One region of the Bradyrhizobium sp. USDA 4449 genome, then DNA from elsewhere that is predicted to be linked to it. Evidence: predicted binding sites of a transcription regulator. Region 1 holds the regulator's gene; each other region holds the start of a gene.
The links. Region 1 encodes LexA, which represses DNA repair genes until DNA is damaged. Its sites were predicted from a motif close to TGTTCNNNNTGTGTTCNG; they were not measured.
Positions count from the first base shown of each region.

Region 2: the regulator LexA is predicted to act here: its motif matches at 1,972-1,989, upstream of ACVIIW_RS19685 (DUF3072 domain-containing protein).
Region 3: the regulator LexA is predicted to act here: its motif matches at 2,462-2,479, upstream of uvrA (excinuclease ABC subunit UvrA).
Region 4: the regulator LexA is predicted to act here: its motif matches at 1,836-1,853, upstream of ACVIIW_RS15855 (nucleoid-associated protein).

Region 1 covers NZ_JBSRYD010000001.1:6,080,702-6,084,282, reverse strand. Annotated here, with positions in the region: gene ACVIIW_RS28455 (ComEC/Rec2 family competence protein) at 1-341, shown strand, start outside; gene ACVIIW_RS28450 (hypothetical protein) at 352-786, opposite strand; gene ACVIIW_RS28445 (hypothetical protein) at 980-1,183, opposite strand; gene lexA (transcriptional repressor LexA) at 1,370-2,071, opposite strand; gene ACVIIW_RS28435 (molybdopterin molybdotransferase MoeA) at 2,248-3,459, opposite strand.
Region 2 covers NZ_JBSRYD010000001.1:4,224,875-4,228,455, forward strand. Annotated here, with positions in the region: gene ACVIIW_RS19670 (Do family serine endopeptidase) at 1-735, shown strand, start outside; gene ACVIIW_RS19675 (hypothetical protein) at 1,007-1,369, shown strand; gene ACVIIW_RS19680 (DUF6496 domain-containing protein) at 1,377-1,670, opposite strand; gene ACVIIW_RS19685 (DUF3072 domain-containing protein) at 1,741-1,935, opposite strand; gene ACVIIW_RS19690 (hypothetical protein) at 2,051-2,272, shown strand; gene ACVIIW_RS19695 (hypothetical protein) at 2,307-2,516, shown strand; gene ACVIIW_RS19700 (hypothetical protein) at 2,552-2,752, shown strand; gene ACVIIW_RS19705 (hypothetical protein) at 2,805-3,038, opposite strand; gene ACVIIW_RS19710 (hypothetical protein) at 3,112-3,369, opposite strand; gene ACVIIW_RS19715 (hypothetical protein) at 3,512-3,581, shown strand, end outside.
Region 3 covers NZ_JBSRYD010000001.1:5,972,879-5,976,459, reverse strand. Annotated here, with positions in the region: gene uvrA (excinuclease ABC subunit UvrA) at 1-2,367, opposite strand, end outside; gene ACVIIW_RS27890 (outer membrane protein) at 2,634-3,380, opposite strand.
Region 4 covers NZ_JBSRYD010000001.1:3,360,035-3,363,615, forward strand. Annotated here, with positions in the region: gene ACVIIW_RS15845 (hypothetical protein) at 1-135, opposite strand, end outside; gene ACVIIW_RS15850 (hypothetical protein) at 110-820, opposite strand; gene ACVIIW_RS15855 (nucleoid-associated protein) at 780-1,826, opposite strand; gene ACVIIW_RS15860 (Fic family protein) at 2,161-3,581, shown strand, end outside.

The sequences.
Region 1 (3,581 bases):
CGCTTGCCGACGGCCGCATGATTGCGCTGGCGCTGCGCATCGACGCGCTGGCCGACGATTGCAGCCGCGCAGCGCTGGTGGTGACGGCGAGGCCTGCGCCGCCCGATTGCGCTGCAATGGTGATCGATCGGCCGCGTCTGGCGAGCCAGGGCGCGCTTGCGCTGACACAGCGCGGTGACGGTTTTGCGGTTCAGCCGGTGAGAGCGAGGGGCGCAAACCGCTCCTGGTCGCCGGTGGCGCCCGGCGATGCAGATTTCGGCCAAACCCTCAAGCCACGGTCGGCAGCTCCGCGGACCAAAGACGCAACGCCGTCGGAGGCCGACCTTCAGGCCGAGGACTAGAATCGACGCTTCAGCCGATCGGCAGGCGTGGCGGCGTCGTGCGACTGTCGGCGGCCACTTGCGGCTTGTGCTCGCGCTCGCCGAGCGGCTGGGTCACGGGCAGTTGCAGCACGGTTGCGCGCTGGCCTTCGACGAGCTGCGTCACCAGCACGTATTTGCCATCGGGGAATTCGATCGCGTCGTGATGGCGATCGGGAATGTGCGGATCAACCTTGCCGAACTTGCCTACGCGGGAATTGATGGTGCGGGTCCAGATCCACCTGTTGTCGTAGCGGACGTTGTCGGCGAAGGCGAGCTCCGTTCCCGGAAGCAGGCAGACCGCGACCGACATGTCGGCTTCAGAGGCGAAGCCGCGCGTCGAGGTGCCGCGGAACGTTGTCGTGACGATCGTCTCGCCGACTTCTGCGGGACGCGTCGCGACGGCATGCAAGCTATAGTCACACATCGGGTGCTCCTCATCGGGGATAGCAACCCGCGCCTCTGTCCTGGAGGCGCCGGCCTCTATCAGAGTTGAAGCCTGCAAGACTCTGCTTGGTTGTAGGCAAATCTGCGGCTCCGATCCGCGAGCCGCAATCACATTATCTTTCCCGAACGGCTGGGAACAAAGCTTGCCTCCGTGCATTTGGGAGGCTTCGCGCTCAGCGTCCGGCCGGCGCGGACCAGCCGGAATATTGCCAGCCGGGCTGCGCCTGTTGCTCGATGGCGTTGCGGGCATCGCGGATCTGCGCGCTCGTCGCCTGCGGCACCTTGCCGAGGCGATGCTGCGCATGCGCAGCAAAGGCGTGCGATCCGGACGCTGTGATCAGCGTCATCGTGACGGTGCTCAGGATGATCTTGCCCATCATTCTCTCCTCAGTCTCCCTGGAGGCCCATCGAAGCGAGTGTGCTTCGTTGCGGCATGCCGGGGATGTAGGGCTGGAGAGGTGGCGGGATAATCTGTGCAGAACCAGAAAGTCTATCCAGCCGGAGCGGACAATCGTCCGCTCCAATCGTTGATCGCAGTCACCGATCGCGCGAGAACGTGGCGCTCAGTACTTGCGATAGAGACCGATCAGCTTGCCCTGGATCTTGACCCGGTTGGGGGGCAGGATGCGGACCTCATAGGCGGCATTCGCTGGCTCGAGCGCGATCGAGGCGCCGCGGCGACGGAAGCGCTTCAAGGTGGCTTCCTCGTCGTCGATCAGGGCGACGACGATGTCGCCAGTGTCGCAGCTCTCGTTGCGCTGGATGAGGGCCATGTCGCCGTCGAGGATGCCGGCGTCCACCATGGAATCGCCGCGCACTTCGAGCGCATAGTGCTCGCCCGCGCCGAGCATGTCGGGCGGAACGCTGATAGTGTGGCTGCGGGTCTGCAAGGCTTCGATCGGCGTACCGGCCGCGATCCGGCCCATGACGGGCACCGCGACGGGACGCTCGCCCTCATCCGCCGGCGGGCTCGACGTCATGCGCACCTTGCCGAGGTTGCCCTCGATGACGCTCGGGGTGAAGCCGCGGCGACTGCCGGCGGCGGCCTGGAGCTCGGGCAGCTTGATCACCTCGATCGCGCGGGCGCGGTTGGGCAGACGGCGGATGAAGCCGCGCTCCTCGAGCGCAGTGATCAGGCGGTGGATGCCCGATTTCGAGCGCAGATCGAGCGCGTCCTTCATCTCGTCGAAGGAGGGCGGCACGCCGCTTTCCTTCAGCCGCTCGCTGATGAACCGCAGGAGCTCGTATTGTTTGCGCGTTAACATCTCGACCAAAATCCCCCTGGTGATGTCATTCAATTCCGAGACGCTGAATTCAGCCATAAGCCGCTACATGCTCGAAACAAATCATGAACGGACACTATATGTTCGATACATGTTCCGCAACTGCTTAATTTACCGTGAACGCGACCAAGTTCGCGGAACGCACGCGAACGAAGCGGTCAGACGGGCAGCCGCAGCACCTCGCAAGCGGTGCCTGCTTCGGCCTTCGGCGCGAACGGTGCGCGCACGAGAAGTGCCTGTGCCGCAGCCAGATTCGAAAGCAACGAGGAGTCCTGATGATCGACGGGAACGGCGACCAGCGTGCCGTCGTCACGCTCTGCCAGCCGCGCGCGCAGATAATCTTCGCGCTGATCGTTGGCGCCGACATCGCGGCCGAGCACGGCGCGCTCGCGGCGATGATGAACCGCCGAACGCCCCGACAGCGCGCGAATCAGCGGGACCAGAAACAGGAAAGCGCAAACGTAGGATGATACGGGATTGCCGGGCAGGCCGATCACGCGCATCGATCCCAGTTGCCCGTTCATCATGGGCTTGCCCGGTCGCATCGCGATCTTCCAGAACGCCATCGAGATACCTTCGTCCCTCAGTGCCTGTTGCACCAGATCGTGGTCGCCCACCGAGGCACCGCCGGTCGTGATCAGGATGTCGGCGCCGCTCTCGCGCGCGCGGCGGATGCCCGATGTGGTGGCGGCAAGCGTATCGGCCGCGACCCCGAGATCGATCGTGTCGGCACCTTCGCTGCGAGCCAGAGCATGAAGGGCATAGCCATTGGAATAGACGATCTGGCCGTGGCCGGGCGTCGAGCCCGGCATCACCAGCTCATCGCCGGTGGCGAGGATTGCGACCGTCGGCCGGCGGCGGACCGCGAGTTGCGGATGGTTCATCCCGGCGGCGAGTGCGAGGTCGCGCTCCGTGAGCCGCGTGCCGCTGCGCAGGAGCACGTCGCCCTCGCGGAAGTCGATGCCGGCCGGGCGGATGTGTCGTCCGGTGATGGCGGCTTCCTTGATCGTGATGCACTCGCCGTCGGCGACGGTGTCCTCCTGGATCACCACGGCATCCGCGTTATCGGGAACGACGCCACCGGTGAAGATCCGCACGGCTTCGCCGGCGCCGACCCTTCCAGCAAACGGCCGGCCGGCTGCGACTTCGCCGATCACCGTGAGCCGTGTGTCGACCTTGGCCGCATCGCCCGCACGCACGGCATAGCCATCCATCGCCGACATCGCCTCAGGCGGCTGCGTCCGCCGCGCCGCGACATCGCGCGCAAGCACGCGATGAAAGGCCCGATCGAGCGCAACTGTTTCCTCAGCCAGCGGCTCCGCTCCCGCGAGCACGGCAGCAAGCGCATCGGATACCGGCATGAGGGCCACGGTGAAAACTCCAGCTACGCCCATTCGGGCAAATCAGCGGCGAGAGTTCTAGCCGAGCGGGAGCGTCCAGGCAAAGCAGCCGCACAAGATGATTTATCCCACCCCTGGAGCCGTGGGACGAA
Region 2 (3,581 bases), 1.9 Mb from region 1:
GGCGTGAACACTGCGATCTATTCGCCGTCGGGCGGCTCGGTCGGCATCGGTTTCGATATTCCGTCCGCGACTGCAAAGCTCGTCGTCGCCCAGCTGAAGGACAAGGGTGCGGTGACCCGCGGCTGGCTCGGCGTGCAGGTGCAGCCGGTGACCGCGGAGATCGCCGACAGCCTCGGCCTCAAGGCGGCGCGCGGTGCGATCGTCGACAACCCGCAGGATGGCAGCCCGGCGGCGAAGGCCGGCATCGAGGCGGGCGACGTCATCACCGCCGTCAACGGCACGGCGATCAAGGACTCGCGCGATCTCGCCCGCACCATCGCCGGGTTGGCGCCGGGCACATCGGTGAAGCTCGACGTCCTCCACAACGGCGACAGCAAGACCGTGACACTTGCGCTCGGCGAGCTGCCGAATGAACAACAGGCCAAAGCCGACGCGGGCAAAACGCAGCAGGCCCCCGGCACGCCGCGCCTCGGCCTCAGCCTGGCGCCGGCCGGCGAGGTTCAGGGTGCAGGCCAGAAGGGCGTCGTGGTCACCGAAGTCGACCCGCAGGGCCCGGCGGCACAGCATGGCATCCAGACCGGCGACGTCATTCTCAATGTCGGCGGCAAGGCGGTCGCCAATGTCGGCGACGTTCGCTCCGAACTGGCCCAGGCCAAATCGTCGGGCAAGCACAGCGTGCTGTTGCAGGTGAAGAACGCGGAGGCGACCCGCTTCGTCGCGGTGCCGCTCGCATAGCCTCGCGCTCTCGATGGCAAAGTCAAAAGGCGGCCTGTGGGCCGCCTTTTTCGTGCGCGCGCGAGATACCCACAGGGCACCGATAACATTCTCGTTAACGGCAGCAATGGTGACCGGTTCGCCCGAAAAAGCCGCGTTCGCAAGTCAGACTTCGGAATAGTGTGTTGTGCTTCGGCTGCAATGAAGCCGCCGAGGTGAATTGCAAGAGTGAAACGTCACGGCCGGCTGTTTTGTGGAACCGACCGGCGGTTCGCATTTGATCGGTGCCGACATGGATCGATTGAAGCTCTCGCTGAAGCTTGCGCTGATCGTAGCGCCGCTTGTGCTGTGGACCGGAAGCGCCTCGGGTCGCGATGACGGCCGCTTCACCGACTCGCCGCTCAAGCCCTGGTTCGACAGCCTGCGCAGCCATCTTGGTCCGTGCTGCTCCGATGCCGACGGCGTCGCTGTGGCCGACCCCGATTGGGAGTCCCACAATGGGCACTATCGAGTCCGTCTCGACGGGGAGTGGGTGGAGGTCCCCGATGAAGCCGTGATCACCGAGCCGAACCGCGCCGGTCGCACCATGGTGTGGCCGGTCAAGACTGTGTTCGGTGTTTCGATCCGCTGCTTCATGCCTGGCAGCATGATCTGACGCCGCGTCATCGCTTGCTGGATTTGCGCTTCGAGCTCTTCCTGGTCGTCTTTCTCTTGGTCGCCTTCTTGGACGTCTTCTTCTTGGACGTCTTCCGCTTCGACGCCTTCTTCGGGACCTTCTTGCCCTTCGCGCGCGCTTCGGACAAACCGATTGCGATCGCCTGCTTGCGGCTCTTCACGCGTCCGCCGCGACCGCCCGGTCCGCTCTTGGCGGTCCCCTTCTTGTAACGGCGCATTTCGCGCTCGACGTCGCTGCCGGCACTGCGTGAGTAGCGGCGCTTCTTTGCCTTGCGTGCCATCAACTCTCTCCCTTGGCCCAAGGAAAGAACCGTATTGCTGACGCAACGTTCCAACGGCGCGGGTCGCGCTTCAGAAGGAGTTCGCGAGTTCGATTTCCGCCTCCAGCACCTGGATGCGGCGCGCGGCTTCGGCAAAGGACAGAGCGCGATCGTACTGGGCTGGCTGATAGGCCTCTTCGCTGAGCCGTTTCAGCCGCAGCCCCTGGGCCCGGGTCATCTGATCCATGAGAAAAGCCTTGGCCTCATATTTACCGTGAACCTGCATGTCCGCTCTCCATCTCGAATTCGTGGCTTGACTATATGTTCTTATTTTGTTCTAACAAGCCATGGACAACCGGATTAATGAAATTCGACGCAAAATCAGGGCCTTGAGGCTTGAGATGGCCGATATCGAGGCGACCGTGCGCGATCTCGTCAATCGCGATCGAGACTGCACCGGACGGGTTCAGGCGCAGATGGATCTGCGCCGGAAAATCACTCTGCTGATCACCGAATGGAAAGCCGCAGGCGGCGGCGAGGTGTTGCCCGACAGCCGTGACCGGGTGCGCCTTCGTCCGCCGAAGAGCGAGAGCAAGGCGGCAAGCGTGGCTGCGCCGCGCTGAAGCAGACGATGCATGTGCTGGATGGAGGCTTGTGGTGGAGGAAGACTCGGACACCTACCGGATTCTGAAACTGCGCGCCGAGATCCTCGAATTGGGCTCCGCGATCCGGCAGTTGCAGCGCGAGGGCCTCGACGATGCTGCGGCCCAGATCCTGATCATGCGCAAGCGGGCCCGGCTTGACCACCTCGTGAAGACAGCCTCCGCCGGCGGCTGCCTTAACATCACTGACATCCGACGCAGCTAAAGCAGTCGCGCAACGCGACATGCTGGAGCTCGTCCATGCCGCATGCCGACATGACCGCCGCGCTGCAGGCGGTGCTCGATGAAGTCTGCGCGGACATTCCCCCGGGGGATACGACGTTGCGCGAGCGCGTCGCCGCGAGCTTGCGTGCAGCCGCGCGCGAGGATGATTGCTCGCTCGAGGATTTGAAACAGGTCGGCCGCCGCGCACTGACCCGCACGCCGACGATGTGGCGTTAAGGGACGTCCGGCCGGAAAGCCCCGCGTCACCGCGGGGCTCCTATTGCGGCGCTTACTTGCTCGTACCGTTCTGGGGCTTGGTCATGCTGCCGCCCTGGTCGCTGCCGGGGCCGGCGCCACCCTGGCCCGACGCGTCGGGAGCAACGTTCTTCTTCATGTTCGCTCCCGTCGTGGTCTGCGACATGGAGGAATGGTGCTTCTTGTGCGACTTGGCCTGCGCGGCGAACGGCGCGGCGGCGAGGCCGGTTGCCAGCATCACGGCAAGAGCGAGCTTGATCGTCTTCATGTGAAGGAACTCCCTGAGTTGAATTGACGCAGGCAGCCAACCGCTTTCGGTCGCAGGAGTTCCGAACAAAGTGTCAAGATTGCTTGTCCTCGCTGAGGATGAATACAATTCCCGTCAGCGCTGCGCCAATCGCAAACGTCGTCACCAGAGTCGCGGCAAAAACGAATGCCGCCGAACGCCCGCTCTGGTTCAGCAACTCGGCGACCGCAGGATTGGCCAGGATGAGCGCGAGCGTGAATGCAAGACCGAGTGCCGCGCCCATCATCGCGTGCGTCATCAACTTGATGATGCCGGTGGAAGAGATGAGGCTCGACGATTTTTTTGCGCGCATGGCTCTGCCGCTCGAACTGGCAGGCAAACGCGAGCGGCGATCGCGGGTTCCAGCCCCGTGAAAGAATTGTCACGACCCGCTTCATCCGGCGTTCATCCGGGCCTTGCGAAGATGGATCACCGTCAACACGGGAACATTTGATATGGGTAAAGTGGTCTTTCTCTATCGCTCGTTGGCGTACCGTAACGCGGCGGCCGACATGCTGCGCAAGG
Region 3 (3,581 bases), 110 kb from region 1:
GTGCATCTCGATCTTGATGACGCCGTCGCCCTGGCACGCTTCGCAGCGGCCGCCCTTGACGTTGAAGGAGAAGCGGCCCGGCTCGTAGCCGCGCGCCTTCGCTTCGGGCAGCCCGGCGAACCATTCGCGGATCGGCGTGAAGGCGCCGGTGTAGGTTGCCGGGTTCGAACGCGGCGTGCGGCCGATCGGCGACTGGTCGATGTCGATGATCTTATCGATATGCTCGAGCCCCTCGATGCGGTCGTGCGGAGCTGCGCCTTCGCTGGCATTGTTCAACTTGCGGGCGATGGCCTTGTAGAGCGTGTCGATCAGCAGCGTCGACTTGCCGCCGCCGGAGACGCCGGTGACGGCGGTGAACAGGCCGAGCGGAATTTCGGCCGTGACATTCTTGAGGTTATTGCCGCGCGCGTTCACCACCTTGATGGTGCGGCGATGGTTCGGTGGCCGCCGCTCCGGCACCTCGACCTCGAGCTCGCCGGTGAGATATTTGCCGGTGAGCGATTTCGGGTTGCGCATGATCTCCGCGGGCGTGCCTTCGGCGATGATGTTGCCGCCGTGCATGCCGGCGCCCGGGCCGATGTCGAGCACGTGGTCGGCGAGCAGAATCGCGTCCTCGTCATGCTCGACCACGATCACGGTGTTGCCGAGGTCGCGCAGCCGCTTCAGGGTGTCGAGCAGGCGCGCATTGTCGCGCTGGTGCAGGCCGATCGACGGCTCGTCCAGCACGTAAAGTACGCCCGTCAACCCCGAGCCGATCTGCGAGGCCAGGCGGATGCGCTGGCTCTCGCCGCCGGACAGCGTGCCGGAGGAACGGGAGAGGGTGAGATAGTTGAGGCCGACGTCGAGCAGGAAGGTGAGGCGCTCGCGGATCTCCTTGAGGATGCGCCCGGCGATCTCGTTCTGCTGCGCGTTCAGCGTATCAGGCACGGTCTCGAACCATGCGCCGGCGCCTTTCACCGACAGCTCCGAGATCTCGCCGATGTGCTTGCCGCCGATCTTGACGCAGAGCGCCTCGGGCTTCAGCCGGAAACCATTGCAGGCGCCGCAGGGCACGTCGTGGAAATACTTTGCGAGTTCTTCCCGCGCCCACTCGCTCTCGGTTTCGCGGTAGCGGCGGTTGATGTTGGTGATGACGCCCTCGAACGGCTTCTTGGTGTCGTAGGAGCGCACCCCGTCCTCATAGGAGAACTTGATCTCGTCGTCGCCGGAGCCATGGAGGATCGCGTTCTGCGTCTTCTTGGGCAGATCCTTCCACTTGGTGGTGAGCGTGAACTTGTAGTGCTTGCCGAGTGCCGTCAGCGTCTGCACGTAATAGGGTGACGATGACTTGGCCCAAGGCGCGATCGCGCCCTTGCCGATGGCGATCTCCTTGTCGGGAATGACGAGGTCCTCGTCGACATGTTGCTCGACGCCGAGGCCGCCGCAGGCCGGGCAGGCACCATAGGGATTATTGAAGGAAAAGAGTCTGGGCTCGATCTCGGGGATCGTGAAGCCCGAGACAGGGCAGGCGAATTTTTCCGAGAACAGGATGCGCTCGGGTCCGCTCTTGTCGTGGATCTTTGCCGTCTTCTTTTTCTCTTCCGCCGGTGCTGCCGCCGGCGCGTCGGCGAACTCGACGACGGCGAGGCCCTCGGCGAGCTTCAGCGCGGTCTCAAAGCTTTCGGCAAGGCGCTGGCCGATATCGGCGCGCACCACGATGCGGTCGACCACGACGTCGATGTCATGCGGGAATTTCTTGTCGAGCGTGGGCGCTTCCGCCAGCTCGTAGAAAGTGCCGTCGATCTTGACGCGCTGAAAGCCCTTCTTGAGCCATTCGGCGAGTTCCTTGCGGTACTCGCCCTTACGGCCGCGCACGACGGGCGCCAGCAGATAGAGGCGGGTGCCTTCCGGCAGCGCCAGGACGCGGTCGACCATCTGCGAGACGGTCTGGCTTTCGATCGGAAGTCCCGTGGCCGGCGAATAGGGCACGCCGACGCGCGCCCAGAGCAGGCGCATATAGTCGTAGATCTCGGTGACCGTGCCCACGGTCGAGCGCGGATTCTTCGACGTCGTCTTCTGCTCGATCGAGATGGCCGGGGACAGGCCGTCGATCTGGTCGACGTCGGGCTTCTGCATCATCTCCAGGAACTGGCGGGCATAGGCCGACAGTGATTCGACGTAGCGGCGCTGGCCTTCCGCATAGATGGTGTCGAAGGCGAGCGAGGATTTGCCGGAGCCGGAGAGGCCGGTGAAAACCACGAGCTTGTCGCGGGGAATCTCGACGTCGATGTTCTTGAGGTTGTGCTCGCGCGCGCCACGGATCGTAATCGCGCGCAGGCTGGAGCCCGCGTTCTGCTGTTGGCGCTTCGCCTTGATCACTTCATCCATCCCGTTGCCCTCGAAGAATCCCATGAGCGAGCGACCGCGCCAACGTTCCGGCGCGCTTCGCCCGGAACCGGGATCGGCGCCAATGGGTATGTGAGCGAACGTAGGAAGAACGGGGAGGGATTTCCAGAGGGACTTGCGAATCGTCAACGGATTGTTGTGGCGCTGGCGGGACTTGGCAGCAGCTGATGGCAATTGCACCGAATGGAACAGCAAAAAGGCCGGCACGAGGCCGGCCTTTCGTGACGTTGTGACGTCGGTTGCGAGGATCAGTACTTCGCGACCACCGGGCCACCGAAGGTGTAGTTCAGGCGAACGGTGCCCATGTCCACATCCTGCTTGATGTTGTCGGCGCGGAAGGGCAGGCCGACCACCGTGAAGCTGTCGTTGTGCTTGCCCATGAACAGGTGGTTGTACTCAAAACCAACCGACCAGTTCGGCGCGAAGCCGAACTCGATGCCGGTGCCGATGGTGCCGCCCCAACGGGTGTCGCTCGCGTCGCCGACCGTGACACCGGCCAGAGTGCCGCTGAACTTGTTGTGGGTGACGGCCGCACCGCCCTTCACATACCAGAGGACGTTGTTCCAGGCGTAACCCACCTGGCCGGTGAAGAGGCCGATGGCGTCGATCTTGGTATTGTTCACCAGCGGGAAGAACGCGGCGGGCGAGCTGGTGTTCGAACCCTTCAGATCGGCCCAATCACCCTGCGCTTCGACGCCGAACACCCAGGCGGCGGACTGCCAGCGATAACCGATCTGACCACCGGCGAGAGCGCCGGTCGCATCATGGCAACCTTCGCTCGTCGTGGGGACAGTAGCGCCACCGACGCTGGTCGTGTCCCAGCAATTGTGGCTGGAGCCGCCACCAGCGTTGGCGCCAATGTAGAAGCCGCTCCAGTTGTAGATCGAAGCGATAGCTACCGGAGCCTTGGTGTAGGGGCGAGCCGCCAGATCGGCAGCCGAAGCGGCGCCAGTGAGGGCGAACAGAGCGGCCGAAGCCAACAAAACCTTTTTCATTTTCAACTTATCCCAGTCCCAGTTTCTGTTGTTGCCTTCCGTGCGTCGGAAGGGCAGCGGACGTCGTCCAACTGACGTCTTGCTTACACCACTGAAGCCGCAAGTTGTGTCTCTCAAAAGCCACAACAGGCGCAAAACGTGGCGTTTGCTGGAAGAAACAGCAAAAGGCCGGCGCGAGGCCGGCCTTCGATTCTCGAATGG
Region 4 (3,581 bases), 2.7 Mb from region 1:
CGCTCGTTGTGCGACCTTTTGTGTTTCATCAACAACCGTTTTGCGGAGATCGGCCAGCGCCTTCAGAGTCTCGCGGCTCGACGATTGGACGTGAGCTTCATAGGCTGCCTTAGCCGCCTCGAGCGCTTGGTCCAATGTCGTGACAAGATCCTGCTGAGGACGGCTCGCCCGAGCCAACTCGCCGGAAAAGAGCAGGTGGCGTGCCTCGACATCCGTCCCCGCCTAACAATCTGCGCGCAGCCACCGTTTCCCATGATTGATACCCTGGCGATGAAGCTGCCGGTGCGGCCACCAGCATCCAGGGATTGAGATCGGTGACGACCTCACGATCCGGAACAAAGTCGCGTACATAGCGAGTGGGGTCGATGCGACCAAGCAGGGATTCCGGAGGCGGAACCGGCTGCGCCAAATCCCATGAAGCGACTTCCAGTCCTCGCGCGCGAAATGCCTGTGTGGAATTGAAATCGACGATCGCGAGACGGGGCAGGACAGACCGTTGCGTCAAATAATGTGGAATACTCGATTGGAAAATAAAGAAGGCGCAAGCTGGGGCGGCTGGCTTTCCAAGCGTGATCACGACCTCGCGTGTCGCATCGAAGACATCCGCCGTGACGAGATCGCCACCCAAGGCCGGATTATAAACTTGCAATGATGAGAACGGCGATGGGACTTCGTCGGCGAAGGCGAGCCAGGCCACCTGCGCACCGGCGGACGGCAGCCGCCCTCGCAACACAAGGGCGTCAACACGTTCGTCCGCCGAGGTGCCGTTCGCGACTAGCTCACGAACGCGTTCGAGCAGATGTGTTGAGCTCGAAGTCATCGAGTGTGATCTTGTCCTTGATGATGATCTCGCCCCTGTCGGGATTCACCGAAATTACGGACGGCGTCAAACCGACGGGGAAGGTAAGTTTGACCCCGCTTGCCGTCTCGACGCGGCGGTTTCTGGGCGCCTGAATCGCGTTCTTTTGGAGGACGAACGATTCTCCTGCCATTCCTTCACGTTTCAGCCTTGCCTTGAAGTCGGTCACGACCGGGCTGTCGTCGGGCAGCGGTCCGAAAATGCTTTTCAGCCAATTTTGAGCGCTTTCGCCGTCGACTGAACCACCTGACTGGCTGGCATCGAATAGGCGTTGCGCCAGATTTTTCATGGTGCCCTGCGGAAGGATGTCTTTGTGCTTGTAGGCAATGTTGCGCGTGACATCGACGATTGCCTTGGTCAGTTCCTCCTCCGTTCGCTGGCGCCGCACCAGCAAGAATCGCTCAAAATAAGCCGCAGGCCGCTGCGGATTCTGACGATCGACAACGCAGATTTCGTCGCCGTCTTTGCGCAGCTTGATGAGCGCGGCTTTCTGCAAAGCGTTGCGATTTTGAACAAAGGTCCGCTCGATTTCGCCGAAGGTCGGCCGGGGCTTTCCCGAACGTCCGCGGCTGATATCGTAGTCGTAGGTAAGAACCTTCTCGTCCTCGAATTTCAAAAGGGCAAACAGCCGGCCGCTCGAGCAGGATAGCGAGAAGATCAGGAAGGCGCCGACAGCCGTGCTGTCGTGAGCTTCATTGAACGCCGTTGCGAGCTTCTCGCTTTCCTCCTGGAAAGTTGCTTTATCCCGGCCGATCCGTGCGAGTTGCGCCCGCACCGGTGAGTCCGCCATGAATTCGTATCGATTTCCACTGTTGACCGATCCGGCACGGCCCAGGAAAAAGGGCGCGTGTTGGCCGGCATCGAAAGCCGTGAGCAGCTGCAAGTGTTCCTCTCCGGGGCCGACGATATGAAATACGCTCTGGTCAATGCGCAGGCTTTCGAACTCCTGCTCAGTAAGGGAGGCCATAAATCACCCTAGAACAAATGGAGAACGTTGGCAATCTGCGATTCTCTTCCAATTATGTCGCATCCCGTTAAGAATCCTGCACTTTTGTCAGAAATTCTACTTTTAATTGTGACAACGATGCAATTAGCGTATTGCGCGGTCGAACGCGGCGGCTCTTCGATTTGTTGAGGGTCTTCACTCGCCCAAGTCCGATGCCGCAATTCGGGTGACGTGAATATTTTTCGTAAAATTTAGCTTGCGGGAAGCTTTTTCATGGTGTGAGATCTAATTTCGGCCGGAAGGCGAGATGGCAAACGAAATTCACGGCCGAGAACGTTTTTCATGGATTGAGCCAATGCCGCTACAATTTTCAGGCCCTGTGAGCGTTTTTCATGATCGAAGGCTGCCAGAGTCCGCGACCCCCGCCGGCTACGCAGCACTAATTGACGCCTACCGGCTGTCCGTCCCGATACCACGCTTGCTTTCCGCCACCGGCACAAAGCACCGCATCCTCGAGCAAAGTGGATGGCGCATCTACACGCCACGTCATGCGCCGGACGTCAGCCTCGAGGGACATCTCACCTTCGCACTCAAGAACGAAGGACTAGACCTTGCCATCCTGAAGCGACTCTTCCTCACCGTGAAGGAGGACGAGATTGCAGACCTTGTGAAGCAGAAGCCGACCGGACTCTACACGCGCCGCATCTGGTTTCTCTATGAATGGTTGTTGGGGCGTGAGCTTAATCTGCCCACAGCAGACAAGGTCTCCTATGTCGACGCCGTCGATACCGAACTCCAGTATGCGAGTTCTGGGCAGAATTCGGTACGGCATCGCGTCCGTAATAATCTGCCAGGCACATCGGACTTCTGCCCGCTCGTTTTCAAGACCCAAGTGCTGACGGAATTTGTTGCACAGGACCTCAAGGAGCGCGCCCGCGTCGTGGTGAGCCAGGTCCCGAAGGATCTGCTCGCGCGAACCGCCGCCTTCCTTCTCCTCAAGGACTCGAAGTCGAGTTACGTCATCGAAGGAGAAAGACCGCCACAGGATCGCATCCAGCGGTGGGGCAAGGTCATCGGCGAAGCAGGACGGGCGCCGCTCGACGAGGCGGAGTTTCTGCGCCTGCAGCGGATCGTCATCGGTGATGAGCGCTTCGTAAAGCTCGGCTTCCGCAACGAAGGTGGCTTTGTCGGCGAGCATGACCGCGAGACGCAAAGACCCATTCCGGATCATATCAGCGCACGCCACGAAGATATTGCCCCCCTCGTGCGCGGATTGATCGCCTTCGATCAGGCGGCGGAAAATGAGCTTGATCCTGTCATCGCCGCCGCCGTGCTGGCTTTCGGATTTGTCTACGTTCACCCATTCGAGGATGGCAATGGCCGCATTCACCGATACCTGATGCACCATGTTCTGGGACGGCGCGGCTTCAATCCTGCCGGCATCCATTTTCCGGTTTCGGCAGCCATTCTCGACAAGATCGGCGAATACAAGGACGTGTTGGAAAGCTATTCGAGTAGATTGCTTACGTGCATAGAATGGGAGCCGACTCCGCAAGGCAACGTCAAGGTCCTGAACGATACCGCTGACTTTTACCGCTTCTTCGATGCAACGCCGCATGCGGAGTTCCTGTACGAATGCGTGCAGAGGACCATCGAACAGGATCTTCCGAGGGAAACCCGGTTCTTACGGAGTTTCGATACGTTCCGGGCGGGCGTCGAAAACATGGTCGATATGCCGGAGCGGACCCTCAACAACCTCCTTGGATTCTTGCAGCA